Azospirillum sp. TSH100: one gene and its partner. Each later gene encodes a partner of the first gene's protein in a complex. Links are inferred from orthologs where the notes say so. Each region holds a gene or a part of one and is shown on either strand. Other genes may lie near its edges.

The links. Proteins that work in one complex are often made in the same cells at the same time.
Region 2: the proteins of E6C72_RS09275 (region 1) and sdhA are in contact, whole or in part, in a crystal structure (PDB 6C12), measured with the Escherichia coli proteins. The link is inferred for Azospirillum sp. TSH100 from one-to-one orthologs.

The regions. Positions count from the first base shown.
Region 1 is NZ_CP039634.1:1,954,317-1,957,656, forward strand. Bases 354-3,338 are described here. They hold E6C72_RS09275 (succinate dehydrogenase assembly factor 2), read right to left. Parts: upstream 2,008-3,338; coding sequence 1,699-2,007; downstream 354-1,698. Other genes in these bases: mfd (transcription-repair coupling factor), read right to left, coding at 354-1,612; sugE (quaternary ammonium compound efflux SMR transporter SugE), read left to right, coding at 2,257-2,574; E6C72_RS09285 (glycine cleavage system protein R), read right to left, coding at 2,591-3,130; E6C72_RS09290 (immunity protein Tsi6 family protein), read right to left, coding at 3,250-3,338. Outside these bases: more of mfd, read right to left, coding at 1-353; more of E6C72_RS09290, read right to left, coding at 3,339-3,340. UniProt on the Escherichia coli protein: An FAD assembly protein, which accelerates covalent attachment of the cofactor into other proteins.
Region 2 is NZ_CP039634.1:776,098-779,430, forward strand. Bases 284-3,261 are described here. They hold sdhA (succinate dehydrogenase flavoprotein subunit), read right to left. Parts: upstream 2,676-3,261; coding sequence 891-2,675; downstream 284-890. Other genes in these bases: E6C72_RS03700 (succinate dehydrogenase iron-sulfur subunit), read right to left, coding at 284-864; sdhD (succinate dehydrogenase, hydrophobic membrane anchor protein), read right to left, coding at 2,681-3,076; sdhC (succinate dehydrogenase, cytochrome b556 subunit), read right to left, coding at 3,088-3,261. Also shown: E6C72_RS03695 (hypothetical protein), read left to right, coding at 1-21; more of E6C72_RS03700, read right to left, coding at 88-283; more of sdhC, read right to left, coding at 3,262-3,333. UniProt on the Escherichia coli protein: Two distinct, membrane-bound, FAD-containing enzymes are responsible for the catalysis of fumarate and succinate interconversion; the fumarate reductase is used in anaerobic growth, and the succinate dehydrogenase is used in aerobic growth.

The DNA.
Region 1 (3,340 bases):
CGCCGCCTTCGTAGATGAGGCGCAGGCAGTCGTGCGGCGCGCCGGTTACCTCCAGCGTTTCCAGCCCGTCATAGCGGCCGATGCCGTGATCCATGTGGACGACGATGTCGCCTTCATGCAGGGCCGAATGCTCGGCGATGAAGTTGGCGGCCTTGCGCTTCTTCTTGGCCGGGCGGACCAGACGGTCGCCGAGGATGTCCTGTTCGGTGATGACGGCGAGGTCGGCGGAGGTGAAGCCATGCTCCATCCCCAGCACGATGGTGCCGATCACGCCGCGGTCGAAGCGGCGGACGTCATCCATGTTCTCCGCCGGCTCCAGGCCGGGGATACCATGGTCGGCCAGCACGTTGGACAGGCGGTCGCGCGATCCGGCGGAATAGCCGGCGATCAGCACGCGCCGCCCGTCGGCGCGCAGCGCGCGGATATGATCCTTCACCGCGTCGAAGACATTCACGTCGGGGCGGTTGCGCTCCTCGGCGAAATCGTGGCCGCGCTTGCCGCCGGCATCCACCGTGCCCTTGATGCCGGGTGGCGTGGAGAAAATCTGGAGTTGTGCCACCGCGCGCTCCGCCAGCAGCGCATCCCAGCCGGTGGCGTCGAGGAACATCGAGGCGACCGGCACCGGCTTGTAGACCGGCGAACCGGCCCGCTTCTCGATGGTCATCATGCCGTCGCGCGAGGCGTGGAAGTCGACCACCTGGGCGATGCGGGCGTCGCGCGCCTCGCTGGCCTGATGGTCCAGGCTGACGATGCCGCGCGGCAGATAGTCCAGCACCGTGTCCATGCTCTCATGGAACAGCGGCAGCCAATGCTCCATCCCGCCATAGCTCCGCCCGGCGGAAATCGCTTCATAGAGCGGGTCGTCGTCGGTCACCGCCCCGAACAGCTCGCGATAGCCGGAGCGGAAGCGGGCGATCCCGGTCTCGTCGAGGAAGACCTCCGACATCGGCTTCAGCTCGACGCTGTCGCGTTTGTCGGTGGTTCGCTGGGTCATCGGATCGAAGGCGCGCACGCCCTCCAGCTCGTCGCCGAACAGGTCGAGGCGCAGCGGCTCCTCCGTCCCCGGCGGGAACAGGTCGATGATGCCGCCGCGCACGGCGAACTCGCCCGGTTCCCGCACTGTCTGGGCACGGGTGTAGCCGTTGCCGGCGAGGTAGCGTTGCAGCTTCTCCAGGTCGATGCGGTCGCGAATCTTGGCCGAGAACACTGCGTTCTTGAAGGCGCTGCGCGGTGGCACCTTCTGCACCACGGCGTTGACCGTGGTCAGCACGATCAGCGGCGCCAGCCCGTCGCGGTTGGCCGCCGCATCGCGTCTTGCGATCAGCCGGGTCAGCGTGTCGATGCGCCGGGCGACGATGCCGCCGTTCGGCGATACCCGGTCATAGGGCAGGCAGTCCCAGGCCGGGAAGGTCAGCACCTCCAGCCTCGGTGCGAAGAAGGCCAGCGCCTCCGCCAGCAGGGCGCAGCGCGTGTCGTCCAGCGCCACATGCAGCAGGCCGTAGCCGCCGGCCTTCTGCGCAAGCTCCGCCAGGATGCGGGCGTCATGCCCCTCGGGCGCGCCGCCGATCAGGAGACGGCCGGCGCGGCCGGGCTGGAGATCGTAACTGACCAAAGGAAGATGCCTCGGAGATACGGGGGACAGGCGGAGAATGTCGGGAGTCTTGGCCGGCTTAATCGGGAGCCCTTTGACCAGATCCGTCAGGATCCTTGACGTGGTGTGTAGCGGAACGCCGTCAACAGGCGCATCACGTCATTGTCATGCTCGGCCGGCACCGGCTCGCGCCCAGACATCCAGTCGTAGAGGTCGGGATCGCCAAGCTCCAGCAGCGTCTCGAACCGGTCGAGCATGTCGTGGTCGAAATCGCCGACATGGGCATCGGCGAAGCTTCCCATCAGCAGATCCATCTCCCGCGTGCCGCGGTGCCAGGAGCGGAAGCGCAAGCGCTTGCGCCGGTTTTCGAGCGATTCGGTCTTCTCGGGGGCCGGGTGAGTGCCGTTTTCGGTCATTGATGTCCAACGTCGAAAGCCCCCAGCGCCACCAGCGGCGAAGGGGGAACCATTCAGGAACCCCATCCTGCACGGGCCGGCGCGGCGATGCAACCTTGGCTGCCTGCCTTGCCCGCCGTCTTTCTTCGCCGTCTTGACCCCACGTGGTTGAGGTCCTATCTGCCCCTTGGCCCGTGGGGACGACCCCGCCAGCGGCAAGAGGGTTACCGGGTGGGGACGACCCCGCCATTCCAAGACGGAGGCACCGTCATGGCGTGGGTCACGCTGTTCTTCGCCGGTGTGTTTGAAATTGGTTGGGCTGTCGGCCTGAAATACACCGAGGGTTTCACCCGCCTGATCCCGAGCATGCTGACTGCCGCCGCGATGCTGGCGAGCATCCTGCTGCTGGGCGCTGCGCTGAAGAGCCTGCCGCTGGGGACCGCTTATGCGGTGTGGACCGGAATCGGCACGGTGGGCACGGCCCTGCTGGGCATGATGCTGTTCGGCGAACCCGCCGGCGCGCTGCGGCTGCTGTGCATCGCGGCGATCGTCGGCGGGATCGTCGGGCTGAAGGTGCTGCATGGGTGAGGGGAGGCCCTCAATCTCACAGCGCCTCCGTCCGGCAGGTCAGCCCCAAGGTCTCCGCGGTGTTCGCCACCGCCGACAGGCAGACATCCGCCCGCTCCGCCGGGATCGACACCGAAAAGCGCAGGATGTAGCGCTCCCCGGCCCGGTCAGGCAGGGTCTGCGCGTCCAATCGGACGATGTTGGCGTCGAACTGGGTGAAGATTTCCGACAGGCGTGCGACAAGGCCGGGCTGGTCGCCGCCCGACACCTCGATCCGGTGGGTGACCATCGCCTGCGGACCCGGCTGGGGATCGAAGGCGAAGCGGGTGACCTTCACCTCGGCTCCGGCCAGGACGGGCAGGGACGACAGGCTGGCCTGGACATCCTCCACGGTCAGGTCGGCAGGCAGTTCACAGACGGCGGAAAACTCGGCCCCGGTGCCCAGCGAGGCGAAGGTGGCGTCGCGCAGGTTGATGCCCTGCTCGAACAGGTGGCTGGTGATGCCGGAAACCAGCCCGACCCGGTCAGGGCAGAATGTGGAAACCAGGGCCAAGCCCGCAGTCGAATCCGTCGCCATGCACATCTCCCGTATTGATCTTGTTCACGGGGCACGGGGTCGGCCGTGCCGTCCGGATGGGCGATCATCGAAGCGGGGTGCCGGGAACGCCAGCACAAAATGGCGGCCAACCCTCCCGATCAGCCGCCAAACAGTTGGCGGGTGGCGGCGCTGATGGCGTGCAGCTCCGCCGCGAGCGTCGGGTCGATGTCGTCGACGTAGTGGGAAGCG
Region 2 (3,333 bases), 1.2 Mb from region 1 along the record:
ACCGACCCGGATTTCGCCTGAAGGACCGGAAACGAAAAGGGCGCCCCCGAGGGGGCGCCCTTTCCATGTCGCAGACACTGCCCGCGATCAGCGGCGCGCAACCATCAGCTTCTTGATCTCGGCGATGGCCTTGGCGGGGTTCAGACCCTTCGGGCACGCCTTGGTGCAGTTCATGATGGTGTGGCAGCGGTAGAGGCGGAACGGATCCTCGAGGTTGTCGAGGCGCTCGCCCGTCATCTCGTCGCGGCTGTCGGCGATCCAGCGATAGGCCTGGAGCAGGATCGACGGGCCGAGGTAGCGGTCGCCGTTCCACCAGTAGCTGGGGCAGGAGGTCGAGCAGCAGAAGCACAGGATGCATTCGTAGAGGCCGTCCAGCTTGGCGCGGTCCTCCGGCGACTGCAGCCGCTCACGGCTCGGGGCCGGCGACTGCGACTGCAGCCACGGCTTGATCGAGGCGAGCTGGGCATAGATGTGCTTCAGGTCGGGGACCAGATCCTTCACCACCGGCATGTGCGGCAGCGGATAGATCTTGACGTCGCCCGGCACGTCCTCGATCGCCTTCAGGCAGGCCAGCGTGTTCGTGCCGTCGATGTTCATCGCGCACGATCCGCAGATGCCCTCGCGGCAGGAGCGCCGGAAGGTCAGCGTGCTGTCGACCTGGTTCTTGATGTAGATGATCGCGTCGAGGATCATCGGCCCGAACTTGTCGAGGTCGACCACATAGGAGTCGACGCGCGGGTTCTGGCCGTCGTCCGGGTTCCAGCGGTAGATCTTGAAGGTCTTGGCCCGCTTGGCGCCGTTCGCGACGTTGACGGTCTTGCCGACACCGACCTTGGAGTTGGCTGGCAGGTTGAATTCAACCATGGCTGATTTCCTTTATCCGGCGGGCCTTAGTACACACGGGCCTTCGGCGGGAAGACCTCGACCTCATCGGTCAGCGTGTACATGTGGACCGGGCGGTAATCGATCTTCGTCTCGCCATTGTCCGCGACCCAGATGACGGTGTGCTTCATCCAGCCTTCATCGTCGCGGTTCGGATAGTCCTCACGGGCATGGGCGCCGCGGCTTTCCGGACGGTTCTGGGCGGAATGCAGGGTGGCGACCGCCTGGCCCAGCAGGTTGTCCAGCTCCAGCGCCTCGACCAGATCGGAGTTCCAGACCAGCGAGCGGTCGGAAATGGCGATCTCGCCCTTCTTGGCATAGACCGCGTCGATCTTCTTCACGCCCTCGTCCAGGACCTCGCCGGTGCGGAAGACGGCGCAGTTGTTCTGCATCGTCCGCTGCATCTCCAGCCGGAGGTCGGCCGACTTGATCGAGCCCTTGGCGTTGCGGATGCGGTCGAACCGCTCCAGCGCCTTGTCGCAAGCATCCGGCTTGACCGACGGGGCCTTGCCCGGCTGGACGATCTCGGCGGCGCGGATGGCGGCCGCACGGCCGAACACCACCAGATCGAGCAGCGAGTTGGAGCCCAGGCGGTTGGCACCGTGGACCGACACGCAGGCGGCCTCGCCGATCGCCATCAGGCCCGGGACCACCTGGTCCGGGTTCTCCGCGGTCGGTGACAGAACCTCGCAGTGAACGTTGGTCGGGATGCCGCCCATGTTGTAGTGGACGGTCGGCAGAACCGGGATCGGCTCCTTGGTCACGTCCACGCCGGCGAAGATCTTGGCCGTCTCGGCGATGCCGGGCAGGCGCTGGTGGATGATCTCCGGCGGCAGATGCTCCAGATGCAGGTGGATGTGGTCCTTGTGCTCACCCACGCCGCGGCCCTCGCGGATCTCGATGGTCATCGAGCGGGACACGACGTCGCGCGACGCCAGATCCTTGGCCGACGGGGCATAGCGCTCCATGAAGCGCTCGCCGTTGGAGTTGGTCAGGTAGCCGCCCTCGCCGCGCACGCCCTCGGTGATGAGGCAGCCGGAGCCGTAGATGCCGGTCGGGTGGAACTGCACGAACTCCATGTCCTGGAGCGGCAGGCCGGCGCGCAGGACCATGCCGCCACCGTCGCCGGTGCAGGTGTGGGCCGAGGTCGCCGAGAAATAGGCGCGGCCGTAACCGCCGGTCGCCAGCACCACCAACTGGCCGCGGAAGCGGTGCAGCGTGCCGTCGTCCAGGTTCCAGGCCAGCACGCCCTTGCAGACGCCGTCCTCCATGATGAGGTCCAGCGCGAAGTATTCGACGAAGAACTCCGCCTCATGCTTCAGCGACTGCTGGTAGAGGGTGTGCAGGATGGCGTGGCCGGTGCGGTCGGCGGCGGCGCAGGTGCGGTAGGCCTGGGTCTTGCCGTACTGCGCGGTCATGCCGCCGAAGGCGCGCTGGTAGATCTTGCCTTCCGGCGTGCGCGAGAAGGGCACGCCGTAGTGCTCCAGCTCGATGATCGCCGGGATGGCCTCGCGGCACATGTATTCGATGGCGTCCTGGTCGCCCAGCCAGTCCGACCCCTTCACGGTGTCGTACATGTGGTAGCGCCAGTCGTCCTCGCCCATGTTGCCGAGCGCCGCCGAGATGCCGCCCTGCGCCGCCACGGTGTGGGAGCGGGTCGGGAACACCTTGGTGATGCAGGCGGTCTTCAGGCCCTTTTCGGCCATGCCGAAGGTGGCGCGCAGACCGGCGCCGCCGGCGCCGACGACGACGACGTCATAGGTGTGGTCGATGATGTTGTAGGCGGTCGCCATGGTCGTCAGGCTCCGATGAAGATCTTCACGACGGCCAGCACGCAGGCTGCCGCCAGGGCGAAGGACAGGAACTTGACGCCGATGATCAGCGCCATCTTCTGCCATTCGGCATGCACGTAGTCCTCGATCACCACCTGAAGCCCGGACTGGGCGTGGTGGAAGGTGACCACGGCGGTGAGGATCATCATCACGGCCGAGAAGGGCGACTTCATCCAGGCGACGAAGGCGGCGTGATCGGCACCGAGATGGCGGATGACGCCGAAGACGAACCAGACGGTCAGCGGGACGAGCGCGATCGCGGTCAGGCGCTGCGACCACCAGTGTTCGGTGCCATGCTTGGCGGAACCCAGACCGCGCGCGACCTGCAGCGGCGAGCGGAGGGTCTTGCTATTGGACGCCATGTCTTATCTCCTCACCACACGGCCAGGCCGACGATCCAGGTCAGCACGGTCAGCACCGCCGTCGCGCCGAGGACGACCTTGTTGTTGCGGTCGGCATCGGTCAGCTCGAACGACTTGCCGGCGTCCCAGACCAGATGGCGGATGCCGTTGCACAGGTGGTAGTACAGCGCCGCCGACCAGCCGAACATCAGGAGCAGGCCGAAGAAGGAGCCGATGAAGCCCTGCGCGCGCGCGAACGCCTCCGGACCGGCGGCGGC